3 regions of the Macrococcus sp. CoH-51_TC_04 genome follow, and region 3 is predicted to be linked to each of the others. Evidence: riboswitches for the same ligand, from Rfam matches in the RefSeq annotation. Region 3 holds a riboswitch; each other region holds the start of a gene.
The links. Region 3 has a riboswitch for S-adenosylmethionine ahead of ACZ2V4_RS07185 (M20 family metallopeptidase). Riboswitches for the same ligand answer to the same signal wherever they lie in the genome.
Positions count from the first base shown of each region.

Region 1: linked by a shared signal. The riboswitch ahead of ACZ2V4_RS07820 (MetQ/NlpA family ABC transporter substrate-binding protein) and the one ahead of ACZ2V4_RS07185 (M20 family metallopeptidase) in region 3 are both predicted to bind S-adenosylmethionine.
Region 2: linked by a shared signal. The riboswitch ahead of ACZ2V4_RS08195 (aminotransferase class I/II-fold pyridoxal phosphate-dependent enzyme) and the one ahead of ACZ2V4_RS07185 (M20 family metallopeptidase) in region 3 are both predicted to bind S-adenosylmethionine.

Region 1 covers NZ_JBVGOY010000007.1:48,249-56,478, forward strand. The annotation lists gene ACZ2V4_RS07795 (YkvI family membrane protein) at 1-732, shown strand, start outside; gene ACZ2V4_RS07800 (universal stress protein) at 768-1,163, opposite strand; partial or broken gene ACZ2V4_RS07805 (SulP family inorganic anion transporter) at 1,185-2,318, opposite strand; gene isaB (immunodominant staphylococcal antigen IsaB family protein) at 2,434-2,985, opposite strand; gene ACZ2V4_RS07815 (lactate/malate family dehydrogenase) at 3,293-4,204, opposite strand; gene ACZ2V4_RS07820 (MetQ/NlpA family ABC transporter substrate-binding protein) at 4,205-5,023, opposite strand; SAM riboswitch class I at 5,109-5,211, opposite strand; gene ACZ2V4_RS07825 (hypothetical protein) at 5,294-5,791, opposite strand; gene ACZ2V4_RS07830 (helix-turn-helix transcriptional regulator) at 5,784-5,993, opposite strand; gene ACZ2V4_RS07835 (MutS-related protein) at 6,084-7,709, opposite strand; gene ACZ2V4_RS07840 (NAD(P)/FAD-dependent oxidoreductase) at 7,938-8,230, opposite strand, start outside.
Region 2 covers NZ_JBVGOY010000007.1:113,857-122,086, reverse strand. The annotation lists gene ACZ2V4_RS08215 (lipid II:glycine glycyltransferase FemX) at 1-1,072, shown strand, start outside; gene ACZ2V4_RS08210 (hypothetical protein) at 1,162-1,476, opposite strand; gene ACZ2V4_RS08205 (NAD(P)-dependent oxidoreductase) at 1,554-2,411, shown strand; gene ACZ2V4_RS08200 (efflux RND transporter permease subunit) at 2,482-5,664, shown strand; SAM riboswitch class I at 5,729-5,829, shown strand; gene ACZ2V4_RS08195 (aminotransferase class I/II-fold pyridoxal phosphate-dependent enzyme) at 5,887-7,050, shown strand; gene ACZ2V4_RS08190 (hypothetical protein) at 7,085-7,402, opposite strand; gene ACZ2V4_RS08185 (MFS transporter) at 7,399-8,230, opposite strand, start outside.
Region 3 covers NZ_JBVGOY010000006.1:68,992-77,221, forward strand. The annotation lists gene ACZ2V4_RS07140 (pyrimidine-nucleoside phosphorylase) at 1-152, shown strand, start outside; gene deoB (phosphopentomutase) at 163-1,335, shown strand; gene ACZ2V4_RS07150 (hypothetical protein) at 1,386-1,571, opposite strand; gene ACZ2V4_RS07155 (hypothetical protein) at 1,711-2,277, shown strand; gene ACZ2V4_RS07160 (S-ribosylhomocysteine lyase) at 2,333-2,818, opposite strand; gene ACZ2V4_RS07165 (bifunctional cystathionine gamma-lyase/homocysteine desulfhydrase) at 2,830-3,975, opposite strand; gene ACZ2V4_RS07170 (PLP-dependent cysteine synthase family protein) at 3,979-4,911, opposite strand; partial or broken gene ACZ2V4_RS07175 (class I SAM-dependent methyltransferase) at 5,095-5,499, opposite strand; gene ACZ2V4_RS07180 (GrpB family protein) at 5,647-6,153, shown strand; SAM riboswitch class I at 6,223-6,319, shown strand; gene ACZ2V4_RS07185 (M20 family metallopeptidase) at 6,388-7,584, shown strand; gene ldmS (L-aspartate--L-methionine ligase LdmS) at 7,571-8,230, shown strand, end outside.

The DNA of each region.
Region 1 (8,230 bases), on a different contig from region 3:
AATGAAAGTTTCAATATTCCATTTTGGTTAAGTGGTTTAATCTTTATAGCACTTGTGAGCTTAACGTTATGTATGCAGTTCAATAAAATTATTCGTGTCCTCAGTATGGTAACCCCATTCTTAATTGCGATTGTATTGATTATTTCAATTTTTTATATGATGAAACATGACTTCAATATCTCTGACGGTATTATTAGCATCCCCGATAATAAAGGACTCTACCCATGGTGGTTTGACGCAATTAACTATTCTAGTTTACAGATTGCTGCAGCATTCAGTTTCTTATCAGTCATGGGTGGTCAGCTAAAAAAAGGAACGCATGCAATCTATGGCGGTTTATTGGGTGGAAGTATCATCATGGCATTATTAATGTTAATTAACTTAGGGCTTATTACAGAGTATCAACATATCGTAAAAGTTGACTTACCCACTTTACTGCTTGCACAGGAAATTCATCCAGCCATCGGAATTGTCTTCTCGGTAATAATGATTGCTGTAATCTATAATACGGTCGTTGGTTTAAACTATGCATTTATCTCGAGAATCACGAAACCCTACAGCAGAAATTACTATATCATAATTGTTGTTATTGCAATAATTACATTTTTAATGACGTTTATCAGTTTCTCAAAACTTGTCGCAACAGTCTTCCCTATTATGGGAATCGTCGGTTTACTCTTATTTTTCCCTGTAATTTATAAAGGGTTTAAACACTTTAACTTGAAAGACTAAAATAAAACAGGCGATTCCAAGTGGAATCGCCTGTTTTATTTTACGACAAGTACATTAATATCAGAATGTTTAACAACATGACGACTTACGCTACCCATAACGACTTCTTTTAATCCACTTAATCCTCGCGTTCCGATAACGAGTAAATCATGATTATGATGATTCGCAACCTCCACAATCTTCTCTTTCGGATAACCATGTTCAAATAGCACATTAAAGTGATGTCCAGAGAATTTTGCAATAATATCCTCCAGTTCCTCTTTACGATCTGATTCACTATCTCCTGTACCATGCAATACACTTTCTTTTGAGTCTTCTGCTGTAATAACGGAAAGAATCGTATAATGCTTAGCATCGAGCTTTATCGCTTCTTCTGCTGCACGCATACTATTATGTGATCCATCTACCGCAATAAGAACGGATTGATACATTTAAGCCACCTCTTTTCTGTTAAATACAAAGTTCAGCACACTGCCGGCAATAACACCAATGGCTAAATTGTGGGTCATAAGTACTAAAGTAATAGTCACTAACACTACTATTATGTCAATCCATCTTGCATTTTTCAAAAATTTGAATGTCCCAAAATCAAATGTACTTATTGCAGCCACAACCATAATCCCTGCAAGAATACTCATTGGGATCTGAACGACGTAATCACCAAGAACAATTATTAAAAACATAAGAGATGATCCCGCTGCAATCGATGATAATCTCGTCGTTCCACCCGATTTCAAATTCAATACAGTTTGTGCAATCATTGCACATCCACCGATACCACCGAAGAATCCTGTAATGATGTTAGCAACGCCCTGTCCACGTGATTCCTTATTCTTATCACTGTCACTCTTCAATGTATCATCTACAATACGTGCCGTCAGCAGACTTTCTACAAGACCTACGACCGCCATCGATAAACTGTACGGAAAGATAATCTTAAACGTTTCGAAATTGAAGGGCACATCAGGTATAAACAAATGCGGTAACGCACGTTTAATTTCTCCAATATCACCTACTGTCCTAACATCAGCATGCATCATAATTGAAATTGCTGTAAGTAGTACGACTGCAATGAGTGGTGCTGGTACTTTCGTAAAAAATTTGGGTAGGACGTATACAATCATAATTGTTGCCACAGTAAATATATAAGTCACACCACTAATATTAAAGATGTGCTGTAATTGTGATGTAAAGATGAGTATTGCAAGGGAATCTACGAATCCAATCATCACTGTATTCGGTATATATTTGAGTAAGTTACCTACTTTAAATATTCCAAAGATGACTTGTAATATTCCCATCAGGATGGTCGCTGCAAATAAATAATCTACGCCATGTTCTTTCACTAAAGAGAACACGAGCAGTGCAATTGCACCTGCTGCTGCAGAAATCATGGCACTTCTTCCACCTGTAAAGGCGATGACTACCGCTATAACAAATGAAGCATACAGTCCCACCATTGGATTTACTCCTGCAATGACGCTAAATGCAATCACTTCAGGTATCAGTGCAAGTGAAACAACGATACCCGCTAATATATTTTGTAAAGGCTGTGTAAGCCATTCACGTTTTAATGTGTCTATCATAAATTCCTCCTACAAAAAAAGATACTTTGACAGTATAACATAATTACTTTTACACAACTGTAGAACCAATTCATGGCATAAAAAATTTGCGCTTCATAACTGAAGCGCAAATTTTTTATGCCATGCCAACATGTCCCAATATTACTTTTTTCACATAACCTTTTTCCACGAGGAACTGTATACTATTACCATTCAAGTTGTAAATGTAAACACCATCAACTTTAGAAGGCACCGCTTTATTACTACCAGATATCATCTTACCTTTGAAAAGGTATTCATTGCCGTACACTTTCTTCACATCATCGAATTTAAGTTCATTGTTATTCACATCTAAAGTCGCTGTATATGGGTTTTTATCAGTCCCTTTAAAAAATGTATAGTTCTGATCATAAACTTTCTTAGTATAATCTGTGCCTGAAACTCCTGAAGTCATACGCTTAAGGTCTACTTTATAACCATTTACGGTTACGTTATTTACTTTAACTGCACGCACGAAATCTTTATCCAGCACAAACTTGGCATTTCCGCTCGTATAACCAGAGTACTTATAGTAAGGCTTCTGAACTTCAGCTGTTGAATGCTTAGCAAAGGCATCTTCGCCCTGCACTGCACCTAACGACATGGCAGCCGCTAAAGTTGTTGCGCCTAATACTTTTACAAATTTCATTTCCACCACTCCTAAAATATAATTTCATTATTCTCATCATTTTCTACATTAATTATTTACCCTGAATGGTGCTCACAAAACATTTTTAATCATTAGTTAAAACTAAATAAAATAAAAATCCTTTCATTCTGATGGACTAATGACTTGGGAATTCTTTCTTTAATTAGATGTAATATTCTTTTAACCTTTTATGCCGTTCACATAAAGCCAGCTCTCATCAGCAGTTTAGCATCATGACTACGTATCCCTTTTCCAATATCCTTAGAAGCCACATGCATACAAAAAGACCCTGTAATTTTACAAGGTCTTAATTATAATGCTGTTCTATTGTATTTCTAATAAATTGTTTAGCTGTTGTTAAATCCTGTGCTTCTTGATTATCTATTGAAATATCCAATCTCTGGATGATGCCTTCCTTTCCCACAAGTACTGGTAAGCTATATGCTATATCCTCATTTCTCGTTGATAATGGGAAAATTGAACGCTCATTGAGCACAAGCGATTTGATAAGCAATACAGTGATTTTTGATATCGCTGCATTGGTCCAGCCTTTTTGATGGAATACATCAAATGACACGCTATCAATCGCCTCAGTTATCTCCTTTTTATCTATCTTATGGTAACCACTAAGCTGTTCATATTCCTCTAACGCTATACCATGAATACGCGTTTTACTCCAGAGCGGTACAGCATGTGCTCCATGCTCTCCTATCACAAACCCTTCAACACTTTTAGGGTCAATGTTGTAATGATTTGCAATTAAAGTTTTAAAACGTGAAGTTTCTAATAACGTACCAGTACCTATCACTTTACTCTCCGGATAATACTTTGAAGCGATGTACGTCATCGCATCGACAGGATTGGAAATAATAACAAGCAAGGCATCGGTCGTTACTTCACCGATACGTGTAGTGATTTCTTTAATAATCACTGTATTCGCCTTTGCTAGCGCAGTGCGATCTGGAATTGATGTATCTGTCTTTGTACTGGCCGCTATAACGATAACATCCGCATCCTTTAAATCCTTATATGTTCCCGCATAAATATTGATATGATTCGTGACACCAATACCTTGACTGTGCAAATGATCCATTGCCTCTCCAGTCGCAACATTTTCGTCACTATCAATCAAGACAATCTCGTTAAATACGTTCAAATACTGTACGTCAGTCAGCACTTGACTGCCCACACGTCCAACACCAATGATTCCTAGCTTCATCTACTTCCCTCCATATGGAATGACGTCTTTGTTGAATTCCTTATTAATATAATCTTTCATATCTTGAGACTGAAGTACTTCAATCAAATCCTGAAACTTCTTGTCATTCTTATGGCCTTTTTTAACAGCAAGAATATTTGCAAATGGTGAAGATTCATCCTCTAACGCGATGGCATCTTTATGCGGTGTAATCCCATTATCAATTGCGTAGTTAGAATTCATAATTACTGCAGCCCCTTCACCATTACGATACGTCTTCGGTAAGAATTCTGCGCTTTGTTTGTTATTAAACTTTAGATTCTTTTTATTTTCAACGATATCAGTAAAGTATGCATCTTCAATCTTTACGCCTTTTTTCAGCTTAATCACACCTTTATTGACAAAGAATGATAAGAAACGCCCTTCTTCAGCCGGATTACTTGATACGAAGATTTCAGAGCCAGATGGAATTTCATCTAAGTTCTTATACTTCTTACTATAAACCCCCATAGGCGTAGTGAACACTTTCCCTACTTCTTCAATATCATAATGATGCGTCTTTTTCTCAGCTTTCAAGTATGGCACATGCTGGAATAAGTTAGCATCAACATCGCCTTCTTGCAGTAACTTATTCGGTACTTTATAGTCATTGACAATCTTAACTTCTACGTCATATCCTTTTTTCTTCATCGCAACCGCTGCATGTTTAACAACTTCTCCATGCGGTGCAGGGGAAGCTGCAACAACAATCTTCTTATCCTCTTCTTTTTCAGTTGAGCTACAGCCTGCTAAAGATGCAGATAATATGACTGCACTAATTAAACCTAATACTTTTCTCATGCATAGTTTCCTCCTAATTTTTTAACTCAAATAAAAAATCCCGTGGACAAGAACAAGTCCACAGGATAAATCGCTGTATAGTCTCGTCTCATCTTTACAACTTACGTTGCAGGAATTGGCACAGTGTTCATTAAGAATCTGCTGCCGAGGTTTCATAGGGCCTGTCCCTCCACCTCTCTGGATAAGAGTTAAAATATTTTGTTTTATTTATTGATTACTATCATAATTAAACATCTTAATGATGTCAATGAATATTTTGAAAATTCTATTTTAATCCTTTAATAACTTTCTATTTCTAACATAATACGTTAAACACATAATTACAGACATAAACAGCAATATACCTAGTACAATGGGTTTGGTCACAAAATTATCTGGAACTAAAAATATAACAGCTGTAAATAACGGTAACAGTATGCTCAACCAAGTATAAGAACGTTTCATCGATTCATATGTCACAAAACTCATTCCTTCATCGTGATCATTAATCTCAGGAACTAAATTAATTTTTCTAAACTTTTTCTTTGCCCATACGAGAAATATTGTACTTACAGCCATCAATATCATATTAATTATCACTGTCGCAATGATAAAGTACAAAAACATATCACCATACTTGTATGGGTTGATATGAACAGAAAACAATACATCACCTTCATTAATCGTATAACGCATAACCATACTCAGTGGGATAATCAGTAATCCAATACACACAATACAGACTAGATTAAATAACGGATAAATTCTTTTAAATTGTTGTTCATTCATCTTCAATATCCTCCAATTCAAAAAGATCTTCAACTTTACATTGAAATACATGACAAATCTTTAACACTAACGTGATAGACGGTGAAATCGTACCTTTTTCGATAAAACCAATCGTCTGTCTTGTTACACCAACTCTTTTCGCTAACTCACTTTGATTTATATTAAATTTAGCGCGGTACTCCTTTAAATGAGACTTTAGCATGTTGTTCACCTCACCACTAATGTACATTATACTTAACATTATGTAAAGTATTTTTAACATATATAATAAAAAGCACCGCTTATCCGGTGCTTAAGTCCCTACATTCAGTTGTTCTAATTGTTTAAGCTGCGTTTTTGCCTGGTTATATATACTTTCTGGATAATTGTGAATACGCATAAGTTCTATTGCATTCGAAGTCGTTGTAACACCTTTTCTGATTGTATAGTCAAATGTTATATCATTATCTTCAGTCAGTGTTTCTTTAAAGTAATAAAAATCAAAGTGTGTCAGTATCTCAGTTAATTCAATATCATGTGTCGCTGCAAATAATAAACTGTTTTGATGTAAATTCAAATAGTCTAGTATTGCAGTTGCTGAAGCAATGCGTTCTTTCGTATTCGTTCCGCGCAATATTTCATCAATGAATATATACGTCGGTAATGTCAATTTAAGCACTTCTAAGAGGCGCTTTACTGATTTAATTTCTGCGATAAAGTAACTATCACCTTTCGCTAAACTATCTTCTAAATTCATTGAAGTGGCTATGATTCCTGGTTGATACACAAATCTTTCACTTGTCGATGTATTCAGACCTTGAGCCATTACTAAATTTATCGCCATCGTTTTCATAAACGTAGATTTCCCCGAGGCATTAGATCCTGTTAACAGTACAGAATGCTTATACTTAAAATCATTCGCTACAGCACGATCAAGTAACGGGTGATACACTTCCTCCGCTTCAAGCACTTTTTCTTCAGCCGCTTCAGGAATAGCGTAATATGGTAATGTTGTTCGCCATAAAGCAGTACTATAACTTGCATCTGCTTGTCCTACTACTTTGAAATATGAAGCGAAATCTTCTTGATGCTTATGAAGTATCGCAAGCGCGCGATGATACAAATGATAATCAATTAAAAACATCTGCTTAATCGCATTAATCATTGTAAGCGCAATGTTCCCTTCATTCTTATTATCATTTAACATAAAATAGCTCATCCACTTAACGGACTTCATCTTACTATCATTTGATTTACGGCCGTTCAACTTCATTATTTCGTTTGCCGTATCAATAATCTTAATTGCATAGAATAAATCGTTATAAACGAGATCACTTTGCGACTGAAACTTTACTGATAGCCCCATAACGACACCCATTGCAAGGATTACACTGAATATACCAATAGAAACACCGAAGTAGAACATAGCTAAACTCAGTATAGGTAAGAAACTTACGAGTATCATCAGCTTGTTGTAGTGCTCTTTTTCCTGATAATGCACTGTAAACCGGCTTGCATCATTATTCGCATTTCTACCAAGCTTCGCTAATATAAATGACAATTTCTCACGATATCTTACATCCTCAGTAATCCTATTCAACATTGTTTCATCAACATGATGTCCCGGGAAATTACGCAGTAACGTATATGTATATTCCTCACCAACAGATGTAAAGTGATAGTTTATACGATGAAATAACTGATCCATACTTAGATCATTCCATGTAATATCATCAATACATCGTGCCTCTTCTTTACTAATATGCTTATAATAATGATCAAACATAATATGATTGCCTTTTTGTTTGAAAAGTGTCGCCTGCTTGTTAAACAATGTTTTTACTTTACGCTTCAGTTGAATACTGTCATAGACACTATAACCAATACCTATACCAATTAACACGATTGTTATTAATACATAAACCCAGAAACTCTGCATGCTGAACCTCCGTTAATTTTCTAAATCACATCTAAAACATATGCACGAGATTATTAAAAAACTCTGGTTCATTCGTTTTAATAATTTCTAATAGTCTCGTAGCCACTTCTTATACATATTATACTTAATTTTCTGATAACAATAAATATCAATTTACAATTATATACAAAATTAAAAACCAACTCTGTCTCGCAGAGTCGGTTCTCTATGTCATCTTTCGGTTCAATATTATGCTTTGCCTTTCAACAAGGCATTCCAGTACATCAATGGTATCCCACGTTTCTTCACTTGATATAATAACGGATTCGTCTTCCCTTGATCTATCGGCATAGACTCCTTCGGTTTCATATCATATCCAAATTCCGCTATAAAAGCCTGACCATATTCTGTTGCTATTGGACAAGCTGTGGAACCATCATAATGCGCTTTTAACTGTTTGCCTTTTATCTGTGAAAGTAGATTACTGACAAGTACGGGCATCTGTTTTCTTACTGCCGCTCCCATCTTTATGGTTGGTAAAT
Region 2 (8,230 bases), on a different contig from region 3:
GCTATTTAAGAAAGTACCGAAGACGCCATTCACCATGTGCTACGTATCGCGAGGCTTTGTGTGTGACTATCATGACAAAGAAGTCGTGACAGCACTTGTTGATGCGGCAATTGAAGTTGCACGTCGTGAGAAAAGTTATTCTATTAAAATTGATCCGGATGTTGAAGTAGATACGGTTCCAGGATTAATTGAATTTATGAATACATTAGGCTTTGTTCATAAAGGATTTAAAGATGGACTTCATCCAGACTACATACAACCACGTATGACGATGATTACGGACATTGATATGGATGAAGCTGCACTTATACAGTCATTTGAAAAACGCAATCGTTCAACGGTAAAGCAAAGCCTGAAAAAAGGCGTACAGTGTGAAATCGGAACACGTGAAGACCTTAAGATTTTTGCACAGCTTATGAAAGAAACTGGAGAACGGGATGGCTTTCTAGTCAGAGATATCTCCTACTTCGAAACGATATACGATGCGCTTAATCCAGCTGGAGACGCAGTACTTTTTCTTACTAAATTAGTTCCAGATACTGTGTTAGAGAATTTAAATACAACATTAAAGAGAAATCATGAGGAGAAAGAGAAAGTTTTATCAAAAAAACAGACGAAGAAAACTGAAAACCAATTAAAAGACATAGATATCATCATTGAAAAGGTACAAAAGCAGATTAATGAAATAGAAGAACTTAAAGAAACACATCCGGACGGTAAATATTTGTCAGGCGCAATTCTGACATTTTGTGGTAAGAAAGCTTATTATTTATACGGCGCATCTAGTAATGATTATCGTAGCTATCTACCAAATCATAAAATGCAAATCGAAATGATGAAATATGCGCGTAGTAAAGGCGCAGTATCTTATGATTTCGGAGGGACAGATAATAATCCCGACAAAGATTCTGAACACTATGGTTTATGGCAGTTTAAGAAGAGCTGGGGGACACATTTGAGTGAAAAAATCGGCGAATTTGACTACATACTTAATAAACCTGTTTATACATTAATTGAAGTTGCGAAGCCAAAAGTAAAAGCGTTGACGAAGAAGATTAATAAGAGAAGATAGCAGTATTTTGAGGTAATGTTGAAAATGCTGTAACGAAGCAATTGGATGCAGTACAGAAAAGAGTGATGACAAGTAAACACCACTCTTTTTTATTCACTAAAAAATTTAAAGACACTCACCTTCGTTTCCATATAAAGATATGGATCAATAAAGGTGATATATAGAATAAAAAAGAAGTTGAATAAACTAAATGCTGTTAAAAGTATAGAAAGAATTCTATAAGTGAAGTTGTTCATCAAGTTCTGATCGGTTGTAAAGTGATATTGTATACCTGAGAAAAACGTAATGATGCAAAAAGCCATCCAGAAATATGTTGTTAAAAATACGATACCGCTATGAACAAAATAGCTGCTTATAAACACAGTTTGCATAATGATAAGTAAAAACATAATTACTTTTTGCATTCTTTTCACTCCTTTACCTATAATTGTAATATATAACTGTAAATTATCAATACAATATGACAAGAGAGGTTTTCAAAATGAAAATTGGTTTTATTGGAACAGGTGTAATGGGAAAAAGTATGGCTGAGCATATAGGGGACAAACTATATATTTATAACCGTACGAAAGAAAAAGCAATGGCACTAATCGAACAAGGACATATATGGTGCGATACGCCTACTGAAGTTGTAGCACAATCCGATATTGTCTTTACGATGCTTGGCTATCCGGTTGATGTAGAAGCTATCTATCTTGCACCAGATGGATTGATTAATAATGGTAAACAAGGTCAAATATTTATTGACTGTACAACGAGTAGTCCTGCACTTGCCCAAAAGATTAATCAAGAAGCAAATAAGAAAGGAATATATGTGTTAGATGCACCTGTAAGTGGTGGAGATATTGGTGCCAGGAATGGAACCTTGAGTGTAATGGTTGGTGGAGATGAAGCGATATTTGATAGAGTAAAACCTTTAATCGATAAATTCAGTAGTTCGGTGACATACTTTGGTGATGCAGGAAAGGGTCAACATACAAAGATGGCGAATCAAATTGCTATCGCTACAAATATGATCGGTATGGCTGAAAGTCTGTATTATGCACATAAAGCAGGGTTAGATGTTGAAAAAGTGCTAGAAACAATCAGTAAAGGAGCGGCAGGAAGTTGGTCATTATCTCACTTGGCTCCAAGAATTTTAAAAGAAGACTATACTCCTGGATTTTATACGCATCACTTCCTGAAAGATATGAGCATCGCGCTTGAAGAAACAAAGAAGATGGGTATCGAACTTCCCGGTCTCGAATTGAGTTATAAGTTATATCGTAGTCTTTCCGATGAACTAAAAGAAACGACAGGGACACATGCGATATATCAATATTATACACAAACAAGATAAGGATATTGGTAAATTTTAAATAATAAAGCTACAATAAATACATAAAATTCGTATAAATGGAGGAAAGACTTTGATAAAGAAAATTATTGATTTTTCTTTGCATAATAAACTTGCAGTATGGTTAATGACACTCATTATCCTAAGTGCCGGCGTATATAGTGCAATGAAGATGAAGATGGAAATGCTGCCGAGTATGTCGACACCTGTAATTTCTATTACAACACCTTACCCAGGTGCTACACCTGAAGACGTGTTAAATGGTGTTACAGATCCAATAGAGAAGAAGGTTAAAAATTTATCGAGCGTAGATAAAGTAACGAGTCAATCGTTAGAGAATGCATCTGCAGTCACTGTTCAATATAAGTTTGGAACAGATATGGACAAAGCGCAATCAGAATTAGAGAAACAAATTGAGAAGGTTGATCTTCCAGAAGGTGCGCAAGAGAAACAGATTTCACAAATGTCGATGTACACTTTCCCAATCATTAGCTATTCACTTTCAAGCGATAAGGCAGATATTAAAGATCTGACAAAGCGTATTAAAGAAGATTTAGTTCCAGAAATTGAAGGTGTAGAAGGGGTTACAAATGTAACGTTTTCTGGACAAGAAGTTGAACAAGTTGAGCTACAATTTGATGATAAGAAGTTAAAGAAAAATAATTTAACAGAAGAGTCTGTACTTCAATTCATTAAAGGTGCTACAACCGATGCACCACTTGGATTATATACGTTTGGTAGCGATTTAAAGAGTATCATCGTAAATGGTCAATTTACTAGTGTGGATGCTCTTAAAGATTTAAAGATCCCATTATCAGGCGGAGATAATCAAGCTGATACTGCTAAAGCCTCACCTGAAGAACAGGCGGCGCTTGCGAAGATGATGCAGGCCGGTAAAGTACCAACAGTAATGCTTTCTGACATTGCTACGATTAAAAATGTAGAGAGTCGTGAATCTATTTCTAAGACAAATGGTAAAGATTCACTAAGTATTCAAGTCATTAAGTCAGATGATGCGAATACTGTAGCGTTAGCAAACGATGTAAAAGATAAAGTAAAGGAATTTAAGAAGAATAATAAAGATATTAATGCCGTACTGATGATGGATCAGGCTAAACCGATTGAAGACTCTGTAAAAACAATGGCAGAAAAGGCCATTATTGGAGCATTGTTTGCAGTGATCATGATACTCGTGTTCCTTAGAAATATCCGTTCAACGATGATTGCTGTCGTATCCATTCCGATGTCTATATTAATGGCAATGTTAATCCTTAAACAGATGGATATTTCACTTAATATTATGACGCTTGGAGCGATGACGGTTGCAATTGGACGTGTTATTGATGACTCTATCGTCGTTATCGAAAATATATTCCGACGTATGTCTGACCCTAAAGAGAAATTGCGTGGCTCTGAGTTAATTAGCAGCGCGACTAAAGAGATGTTTATACCGATTATGAGTTCAACGATGGTCACAATTGCAGTATTCTTACCACTTGGACTGGTGTCAGGTTCTATCGGTGAAATCTTTAGACCTTTTGCTTATACAGTCGTATTTGCATTGTTGGCCTCATTATTAATTGCAATTACGATTGTACCGATGCTTGGACATACATTCTTTAAGAATGGTATTAAAGGGCATCATGATGATGAAGCAAAGGTAGGGCGTATTGCAAGTTTCTATCATAACGTATTAGAGTGGTCTTTAAAACACAAGCTTATCGTCTCACTATTAAGTATCGGCCTTCTCCTTGGTAGCTTGTTCTTAACGCCGTTTCTAGGGACGTCATTCATTTCAACAGGGGAAGATAAGTTTCTTGCATTAACTTACAAGCCTAAACCTGGTGAAACTGAAGAAGAGGTTGTAAAAAAAGGTGAGCAAGTTCAGAAAACTTTAGCTGAGAATAACGATGTAGTAAATATTCAGTACTCAGTTGGAGGAGAAAATCCATTTAACCCGGTTGCTACTAACGATATGGCAATGATGGTTGAATATAAGAAGGATACACCAAAGTGGGAAAGTGAAGCGGAACGTGTATTGAACAAAATCGCTTCTTTCAAACATGAAGGAACTTGGAAGAACCAGGATTTTGCAACGGGTGGTTCGACCAATACAGTAACGGTTACTGTTAACGGTCCATCGATGAATGAAATAAGACCGGTTACAGAGCAGCTTGAGAAAGAAATGAAAGACGTTAATACTGTTACGAATGTAAGTTCATCATTAACGGATAGTTATGATGCATATACATTAAAGGTAGATCATAACAAGTTATCTGAACGCGGACTAACTGCAGGTCAGATTGCAATGGCATTAAATCAACGTAGTGATAATAAAGTTGTCACTAAAATAGGTGATAATGGCAAGTCGACAGATGTTGTTCTGACAAAAGAAAAAGAATCAAAATGGACAAAAGATAAATTAGAGAATACAAAGATTACTTCACCACTCGGTAAAGAGATTAAGTTGAGCGATGTCGTAACGATTGAAGAAGGAAAGACGTCAGATACAATTAAACGTGAAGACGGTAATATATCGGCTACAGTAGAAGGTAAGATTAAAGGAAAAGATGTTAGCCAGGCTACACAAGATGTTGCAAAGAAAGTAAACGCATTAAAACACCCTTCAAATGTTGATGTACATATTGGAGGAACGAGTGAAGATATCGGCGAGAGCTTCTCTCAACTCGGACTTGCGATGCTTGCCGCTATCGGAATCGTTTACCTGATACTTGTACTGACATTTAAAGGAGGACTTGCTCCACTTGCCATATTATTCTCGTTACCGTTTACGATTATCGGGGTAATATTAGGACTTCTCGCGTTTGGAGAGACGCTTTCTGTACCATCGATGATTGGTATGCTCATGCTCATTGGTATCGTTGTTACGAATGCGATTGTGCTGATTGATCGCGTTATCAATAAAGAAGCAGAAGGATTATCAACACGTGATGCATTGCTTGAAGCAGCGATGACTCGTGTGCGTCCAATCTTGATGACTGCACTTGCTACAGTAGGCGCATTGTTACCATTACTGTTTGGAGGAGACGGCTCTGTGCTTATTTCTAAGGCACTCGCTGTAACAGTAATCGGTGGATTGACTTCTTCAACATTATTAACATTAATCGTTGTCCCTGTAGTGTATGAAATATTAATGAACTTGAAGCAGAGATTTACGAAAGATGAAAAAAAGATTAATCCATTTATACCAACGCATGATGCGTCAACACGTGTGCATATTAAAGATAATAGATAAAATATTCTGAATACAGTTGACGTATTGTTTGAACTATACTATAGTGATATCACCAATTAAATATTTCTTATCCAGAGAAGTGGAGGGAACTGGCCCTATGATACTTCAGCAACAGGCTTTAAGTACTGTGCTAAATCCAGCAAGCATATGCTTGGTAGATAAGTGCCACATCGGCGTCATTGCTACTGAAGCAATGACGCTTTTCTATTTTAAAAGGAGCGAATGTCTGTGAGTTCTAAATTATTAAGTTCAATACCTGAAAGTTATTTTGGTAAGACGATGGGTAGGAAGCTTGAAGTCGGGGATAAACCATTGATTAATACAGCAGTTGGTATCCCTGACCAACAAGTGGATCGTACGGTGCTGAAAGCTTTACAAGATGCCATTGTCAATCCTGATAACCATAGATACGGCGTATTCCGTGGCAAGGAGGCATTGAAGAAAGAGATTCAGAAGTTTTATAAAGATGTCTATGATGTTTCATTGGAGGATGATGAAATTTGTATTCTTTATGGTACGAAAAATGGTCTTGTTCATATCCCTACATGTGTCATTGAACCTGGTGAAGGTGTATTACTCCCTAATCCTGGATATACGGATTATCTTGCTGGTGTAAAGCTTGCTCGAGGATTACATTATGAATTGCCATTACACCCTGAAAATCATTACTTACCTGACTTTGATAATATAGATAAAGCGCAACTTAATAATACAAAGCTGATTTATCTTAACTATCCATCTAATCCAACTGGGGCAGTAGCGACTCAAGCATTCTTTGATGATACAATTATGCGTTTTAAAGATACTGAAACAAAGATCGTCCATGACTTTGCCTATGCAGCTTTTGGATTTAATGGTAAGAATCCAAGCATTCTTGCTTCACCTCATGCGAAAGAAGTTGCTGTAGAAATATATTCGTTATCTAAAGGCTTTAATATGTCCGGTGTACGTGTCGGATTTGCTGTAGGGAATAAAGAGATTGTGAGTGCTCTGAACTATTTTCAGGATCATACTCAAGTTGGTATGTGGGGCGTTGTACAAGATGCAGCGATAGCAGCACTTGAGCTAGGAGAACGATATCTAGAAAGTCAAAACAATATATTTAAAGCACGACGCGATAAAGTGACAGCGTATTTAAAACAACTTCAAATTCCATTTGAGCCGATGGACGGCGGTATATTTTTATGGGTACGAGTGCCAGACGGTTTTGACGGGGAAGCGTATACAGATTATTTATTAAAGCAAGAATCAATATTAGTAACTCCAGGAATCCCGTTTGGATCACGCGGTAAGAATTACATTAGAATCTCACTTGCGATTGATGATCTGTTGATAGATGAACTGCTTGAGCGCTTAAAAAATACAAAAGAATTATATATAAAATAAGAACTTACAAAGCATTACTTTGTAAGTTCTTATTTTATAGGTATATCGCACAAAGTACGATAATCATTAGCGCCATAACGATAGAGAAGAGATTAAGAATTAGCTTTGCTTTCTGGTCATTAAACTTAAATTTATAGTTAGAAATCTCTATATTTAAAAATAAACAAAGTGCAAGTAATGTAATCCAGAACTTTATCGTTCCAAGATGCATCAGTGCAACGAAGATGAAGACAACGAACACAGCACCAAGTATGATTCTTAAAAAATCCAGCAGACGCATGTTAATCATATAGATGCTTGTATAACTTACGATCAGATACATCATCATAAGTAAAATAATTAATATAATCATACGACTCTTCCTTTCTTATAATAAATAAATAGTAGGATTAAACCAAGTACGGAAGTGAGTGCACCGAAATAAAATGGCATTTCTAAATTTCTGGAAAGCAGTGCAGTAAATAACAAAGGACCGAGAATACGACCTAAACTATCCATACTGTAACTGATAGAAGTAAGTTTTCCCATTTTATTATTCGAAGTTTCTTTCGTCAATTGACTCGTCAGTAATGTTCTTACAAGGGCATTCCCAGACATAAGGAGCACAAGACAGAGTCCGGCATAAAATAAATTCATGGAAAAAGGCAGCATAATAAATGCAACAATTGTAATCAATTGTCCTGTTATGATCACTGGTTTTTCTTGACCGTGCTTCACTTTACGTAAGTACCCACCTTGTAATCCAGCATTAACAAGCCCGCCAATCATAAAGAGCATTCCCATTTGTGTTGCAGTAATATTAATCTTCTCTATTTCAAAGAGCTGAAATGAGCTCTCCATCCCACTCATCGTAAACGTCACAATAAATGTTGATAATAAGAGCATATAGATTGCCGGAGTTAACAGTTTAGTGTTCACAGTAGTCTGTTCTGTATCACTAGAACGCTGTAATGTTTCCTTAATAGTGAATAGACAGAACAAAGCAATAACGGTTAATATTGCAGCAGTTGCGAAATACGGAATCTGATAGCTGATTCCAGATAGTAGTCCTCCAACTGCTGGACCGAATATAAATCCAAGTCCAATCATCATCCCCATGAGTCCCATATATTTGTTGCGCTTTTCATGTGTGGTCATATCACTGACCATGCTCGTCGTAGTAGAGAAGCATGCCCCTGAG
Region 3 (8,230 bases):
TTGGCGACAAAGTTGAAGAAGGCGAATCACTTGTAACAATTTATGCAAACCGTGATAATGTAGAGGATGTAATGAACAAAATTTATGACAATATTGAAATCTCTGACCACGCAGAAGCGCCAGTGTTAATTCATAAAGTCATAACTGAATAGGAGAGATATTATGACATTTAAAAGAGTGCATCTTATCGTAATGGATTCTGTAGGGATTGGTGAAGCACCAGATGCAGAGAAGTTTGGTGATACTGGGAGCCATACTTTAAAACATACGTTAGAAGGATATGCAGGGAAATTACCGAACTTAGAAAAGTTAGGATTAGGTAATATTGCACCACTTCCGGTCGTAAAAAAAGTCGATAAACCAGGAGCATACTATACGAAATTATCGGAAGCATCTGTAGGAAAAGATACGATGACAGGTCATTGGGAGATCATGGGTCTGAATATCGATCAGCCATTCAAAGTATATCCGAATGGCTTCCCTGAAGAGCTTGTTACAGCTATTGAAGAAATGACAGGACGAAAAGTCGTAGCTAATAAACCAGCATCAGGAACAGCGATTATTGATGAGTGGGGCGAACACCAGATGGAAACAGGTGACTTAATCGTCTATACTTCAGCTGACCCGGTACTGCAAATTGCAGCGCATGAAGAGATTATTCCGCTTGAAGAACTCTATGAAATTTGTGAGAAAGTCCGTGAATATACGAAAGACCCGAAATATTTAATTGGGCGCATTATTGCACGCCCATATGTAGGTGAACCAGGGAATTTCACGAGAACATCAAATCGTCATGACTATGCATTAAAACCATTTGGACGTACAGTGATGAATGAACTTCAAGATGCAGGGCGTGATGTTATCGCAATCGGTAAGATCAATGACATCTATGATGGTGAAGGTGTAACGAAGTCCATCCGAACGAAAGATAATATGGATGGTATGGATAAATTATTAGAAGTTGTGAAGTCTGACTTTGATGGAATAAGCTTCCTGAACCTAGTGGACTTTGATGCATTGTATGGACATCGTCGTGATAAAGAAGGTTATATGAATGCAATTAAAGCATTTGATGATAGACTGGGTGAATTATTAGAAGCGTTAAGAGAAGATGATTTACTCATTATTACGGCAGACCATGGTAACGACCCTACAATGCCGGGAACAGATCATACAAGAGAATATGTACCGCTACTCATGTATAGTAAACAGTTTGATGGTGGTCGTGAATTAGAATCGCATACTACATTCGCTTCAATTGGTGCGACGATTGCTGATAACTTTGGTGTTGAATTGCCAGAGTTTGGTGAGAGTTATTTGGAAGAATTGAAGTAAGAATTAGAGGATGGAAGAGGAGTAGGTATCTCAGATACCTACTCCTTTTATTATTGAACAACTTGTCTTTCGATATAACTGATTGCTAGTGATAGTTTTTCTAGAAGTTGTTTATTGATATTTTTATATTCATTCAGATGCTTATAAGCTTGATTATTATATTTAGCATATAATTCAATTGCATCTTCAAGTTCATATAAGAGTATTAAATTTATACGTTCCTTCTCTGTAAACATATTATCATCTCCATTATTTATTGAGGGAAAATTAATTTAACGCAAAATAATATTTGTGTGACGGTGTAATTTATTGTATTTATGCATTACCTAAGCGAAATGGGGTATAAGAATAAAAAGTATAAAGGAGCTAATACATATGAAATATAAACAAACAATTGGTGCTGCTATCTTTGCTGCAGCAAGTGGTGCGCTCTATTATTTTTTAACGAAGAATCAAGGTGATAGTATGGATAAGAAACAAAGTAAGAATGTTGAGCTAGTTAAACCTGGAGCTGTATCAGCTGATGTAGCAGATAAAGCGTTTATGATGCCTCATTTTATGATAAAGAATTTAGTGGCAATGCATAATGAACATGGTATTTCATTTAGATTAGATTATAAAATTGATCGAATATTATATGATTATTTAACGCATAATACTCCCCACTATCGCTTTAGATTTACGTTACCAAATGAGTTGAAGTTTTTATTTGAAGGTAATGGAACAGAGAAGGTTTTAGGAGAACTTGTATACGGTACTGGTGAGAAGACGGACTATAGTGTTACTTTTAATTTTAAGAAGCATGATGATGTGTCGCTTGATAAGATAGAGAAGATTAATGAAGCAACTGGTCCATATCACTTGGATATTGTAGATGAACAGCTTAATGTTTTAAATGAATATGATGATGTATATGCAGCTACAAATTTAATAAGATTTTAAAAATAAGTGGCACACATGAAGTTTCATGTGTGCCACTTATTGATATATCAATTAATTATGCTTGTGGTTCTTTTCCAGGCTGATAAATTACATGCCATCTGTCTTTTTTAGATAGCATTTCCTGTGCGATTGCTTTTGCACCTTCTAAAGAATGACTCGCTGCCCAGCCACATTGCACTTCATTACAAGCAGGGACTTCATCAGCTGCTAATACATCATTCAAAGTGTTTTCTAATATTGCTAACACATCTTCATAGTTATCGTGATTGATAAGTGAAACGTAGAAGCCAGTCTGACATCCCATAGGAGAGATGTCTACTACTTTATCTGTATGATTACGGATGTTTTCAGCCATTAAATGTTCTAATGAATGGAGTGCAGGCATCTCCATGTGTTCTTTATTTGGTTGTTTGAAACGAATATCATATTTATGAATTACATCACCATTGATACCTTCTTTGATACCCGCTAATCGTACGAATGGTGCATCGACGATCGTGTGGTCTAAGTTGAAACTTTCAACGTTCATTTTTTTAGTCATAAGCGTCACTCCTAATTTAATTGTTTAAATGCTTGTTCTAAGTCTGCAATTAAGTCTTCACTATCCTCAATACCCACAGAGATTCGAACTAAACCGTCTGTAATACCAAGTTCAAGGCGACGTTCTCTAGGGATCGAAGCATGAGTCATCTGGCTCGGGACAGAAATTAAACTTTCTACTGCACCCAAAGATTCTGCTAAAGTGAAATATTTCGTTGCTTTTACTAAGTTTTCGGCATTTTCTTTAGATCCTACATCAAATGATACCATTCCACCGTAACCTTTGCTTTGTGATTCGTGAATTTTCTTATCTTGTTCATCAAGCAAGACAGGATGGAAGATATTTGTTACGGCACTTTGTTTTTGGAGGAATTCGATGATTTTTAATGTTGAGTGTTCTGTTTGTTCCATTCGAATTGCAAGTGTCTTAATACCGCGCACAAGTAAGAAACTATCTTGAGGTCCAAGTATACCACCTACGGAATTCTGTATAAAGCCAACTGATTCAGAAAGCTCAGGTGTGCGTGTTACAACCAGTCCGGCTACAACATCGCTATGTCCGCCGATATATTTCGTTGCTGAATGAAGTACAATATCTGCACCAAGTTCAAGTGGATTCTGGAAGTAAGGTGTCATAAATGTATTGTCTACAACAGAAATTAAGTTATGTGCTTTAGAGATTTCAACCATTTTGCGAATATCCGTTACATTAAGTAATGGATTGGTAGGAGTTTCGATATAAAGCATCTTAGTATTCTCATTGATTGCCGCTTCAACTGCTTCGATATCGGTTGTGTCAACGAATGTTGATTTAATACCGATGCGTTCGAAGACTTTTGTGAAGACGCGATAAGTTCCGCCGTATACATCGCTACCAACAACGATATGATCGCCAGCATTGAGTAACATGATTACAGAAGATATTGCAGCCATACCTGAACCAAATGCAAAGCCAGCATCACCTGATTCCAAGTCACTGATTAATGATTCTAATGCTGTACGTGTTGGATTTGCTGAACGAGAATATTCATAGCCTTGACGCATATTCCCGATGCCATCTTGTTTGTAGGTACTTGTTTGGTAAATTGGAGGGTTTACAGCTCCAGTGTATTCATCTATTGTATTTCCACCATGAATCATCATTGTTTTCTTTTGCATAATCTATTCTCCTTTAATATCAAATATTTGTTGTGATAAGTATCGCTCAGCTGCATCAGGGAATATTACGACGATATTGCTATCAGTCATATTTTCTTGGGTTTTAAGTGCGGCATGTAGCGCGGCTCCGCTTGAAGAACCGACAAGAAGACCTTCTTTTTGGGCAAGTTCTGAGACACGTGTAAAGGCATCGATATCAGAAATTGTTTCAACGGCATCGATTAAATCTTTATCTAAGAACACGGGCCATTTTTCAACGCCGATGCCTTCTGTGCGGTGACTACCAGATTCTCCACCATTTAATATCGAACCTTCAGGCTCTACGATAACGCGATGACTTTCTTTGAAGTGCTTTGCAAGACCTGTAAATGTTCCTCCACTGCCTGCACCAGCAACGATTGCATCAACCTTCCCAGCATCTCTTTTTATCTCCTTTGCCAGTTTATCGTAGCTTGAAGGATTATCTGCTGATTCAAATTGATTTGTATAGAATGCACCGGTTTCTTGAGCGAATTTCAGCGCTTCTTCGCGTGCGAAGAGCATTCCTTTTTCTGTAGGGGTATTTACGATTTCAGCCCCTAATGCATGCATGATGCTTTGTTTTTCGATGCTGAATTTCTCGGGAACATAGACATGTAGCTTTAATCCATACTGTTGACAGATGAGTGCAAGACCAATTCCTGTATTACCAGCTGTAGCTTCAACAACTGTACCGTTTTGAATATCACCACGAAGTAAAGCCTGTTCTAAAATGTTGACACCCAGTCTGTCTTTTACAGAGCCGCCCAGATTATAGAACTCAAGTTTTGCAAATAGACGGTTTCCTTTATTCAGTGGAAAATGCTTAAGTTCCACTAGCGGTGTATTACCGATTAAATCAGCAGGAGTTTTTACTTTTTTTTTAGTTAATATTTGAAGATGAGCGAAACGATTCATCTGAGTGGATTGATAATCAAATCCCAAGTCGTTGGCAATCTCTTCCATTGTCTCCTTTAATGGATAATATTCTCTTTCCAGATCTTCGACAAGATTATGGTAACCTCGTGCGTCATAATGTGATTTAATCTGTTCTTTTTCATCTAAGGAATTGAACATTGTGTCCAATATAATGATGTTTCCATCTTCGGAGAGAAGCGGCTTATAAAGGGCAATCGCTTCTTTCTTTTCTTTATCTGTAAGGTGGTGAAAAGCAAAAGAAGAAATAAATGTATCTTTTTCTCTAGCATTGAAGTTCAGGAAATCGCCACGTTCGAACGTAATACCTGTCTTAGCCTCACCTAACTTTGTCATATCAATACTTGGTTCTACAGCCTGTACGTCCAATCCGCGCTGTAATAACATGTTTGTTAAATTCCCAGTTCCAGGACCAAATTCTGTTACGCGTTTTCCTGCGTGTTTTGTTGCTTCTTCTATCATAAAATCATAGTTTGAGAATACATCTTTATATTCGGGATTTTGTCCTGTTACAGCATCATCATAATCTGATGCCCATGCTTTAAAGATGTCCATAAAAGGTAAACTCATCGGTACACTCCTAATATTATTATTCTTATCAGATAACTCGGGATTAATAATATCATGAATTTATTATTTACTCAATATAATAGTTTGTGAATTTGTGTGCAAAGAAGTATAATATTTTAAAATGTATCTAAAGAAGGAGGGGAAAGGATGAAACAAGTGATGATAGTACCTTACGATAGTATATGGCAGCACCTTTATATAGGCGAAAAGAAAAGAGTGCTTCAGAAGTTAAAAAATATTAGTGCGATTCATCATATTGGGTCTACTGCGGTACCAGGTATGGACGCACGTGCGACGATAGATATTGCTGTAGAGGTGAAGCATGATATTGAAGAACTAAAGTTAGCTGAACTTGGATATCATTTAATCTGTAAAGAAGTATGTTATAAAGTATATGCTACAAAGGATCATCAATTTCATCTTTTTGTGTATAAAGAGGCAGATGAAGAATTATTGAAACGCATTAAGTTAAGAGATTATTTTCGAACATTTTCAAGTGAGAGAGATCGTTATAGTGCGTTCAAATGGGAACTTGCAAGAATTTATCCTTTTGATTTCTCTTCGTATAAAAAGGCGCGGGACATCTTCTTGACTGTAATTGAAGTTAAAGCGATGAACTGGAACGGATCGAACGAAGTACAGATATTCGGATAATATCTGAAAAATAAGTTATCTTATTGACAATCATGCTTTAAAGCTCTAATATAATTGATAACAATTAAACACTTATCGAGACGGACGGAGGGACAGGCCCGCTGATGTCCAGCAACCTGCAATATGTAAGGTGCTAATTCCTGCAGCTTATGCTGACAGATAAGACGTATAGACATCCTTATCTGAGGGTGTCTTTTTTATTAAGTGGACTTAATTGAATTTAATTAAGGGGTAATGACGATGAATGAACAAAATGTACTTAACTATATTGAATATAATAAAGAGGAATTTATTAAAATAAGCCACCAGATTCACGAACGCCCGGAACTTGGAAACGAAGAGTATTTTGCGTCTAGTTTACTCATCAAGACTTTATATAACGAAGGATTCACAATTGAGCGTGATATCGCAGGCCACGAGACAGGATTCATTGCGACATTTGAAAGTGAACATGAAGGACCGACGATTGCATTCTTAGCGGAATACGATGCTCTGCCTGGACTTGGTCATGCATGCGGACATAATATTATCGGAACATCAAGTGTGCTTGCAGGCGTGAGCATTAAAGAATATGTTGAAACGCACGGTGGTACGATTAAAGTATTTGGTACACCAGCTGAAGAGGGTGGTGTGAATGGTAGTGCAAAGGCGTCGTATGTTAAAGCTGGATTATTCTCTGAGTGCGATGTTGCTTTGATGATACATCCAGGACACGAGTCATATCGTACGGTGCCTACACTTGCTGTAGATGTATTTGAAGTCGAGTTCTTCGGTAAGACCGCACATGCTTCTGAGAATGCTCATAATGGGATTAACGCACTGGACGCAATGATCAGTTTCTTTAACGGGATTGCGCAGCTTCGTCAGCATATTCGAAAATCTGATAAAGTACATGGTGTAATATTGGATGGCGGCAAGAGCGCGAATATTATCCCGGATTACACGAAGGCAAGATTCTACACGCGCGCAATGAGTCGCAAGGAACTAGATGTGTTAACCGGCAAAGTTGAACGTGTTGCTGAAGGTGCTGCACTTACTGCGGGTGCAGAGTATAAGCTGAATCACATTCAAAATGGAGTAAATGAATTTATTCGTAATGATTTGTTAGATGATCTATTTGAACGTCATGCTAAAAAGCACAATGAGGTAATATTACATGATGATTTTGGTTTTGGATCAACAGATACAGGGAATGTGAGTCATGTTATCCCAACAATTCATCCGCATATAAAAATTGGGCCTTCAAGCCTAGTAGGGCATACTGTTGAATTTAAAGATGCTGCTGGTAGTGCACATGGAGATCATGCACTGATTCAAGGTGCTAAAATAATGGCGACGATGGCATTAGAACTCATTGATAATCCGGATGAATTAAAAGCGATAAAAAATTTACATACAGTGTTGAAGGGGAAAGTCTATGACCACCAATAAATTAAATATTTCACTTACGATGCGTGATCTGTATGGTGATAATGTGCTTTACACATCACGACCAAGCTATGGTTTTAATCCGTGGCTACAGCCTGAAGAACATCAGTCGAATTTATTAAGTGCCAGAGAATTAATCATTGCAGAGATGCCTGTTATTGTTCATAAAGCAACGGTAACTGAGAAGACATGTGAATTATTTGGCGCAGCGGGAGTAGCGATGCCCAAAACATATATCACGTATGAAACACGTGAAGAGTATGAAAAGGCTTTAAAAGAATATGCCGAGACAGGAAAGATATTCTTCCAATATGCGCACGAGACTGATATTGTGGACAATGATGATTATGTTGTACCACGAGACATATTTCTAGATTTAAACAACAAATCACTCATCCATAAATGGACGGGTGGAGAGTATCTTCCAAAACGCGAAATTGTAAAAATTGATGATTTCCAAACACGTGTACGTGAATGGACGCTTCCTTTTGTTATTAAGCCGGGTGACGAACATCCGACAGCAGGTGGATATGGTGTGATGCTATGTTATACAGAAGATGATGTGGAAAGTTCGATAAAACGCGTGCAGGCGGCAAGTGGTACCGAGCAGTTGATTATCGAACAATTTGTTGAACCTATTAAAAATTAC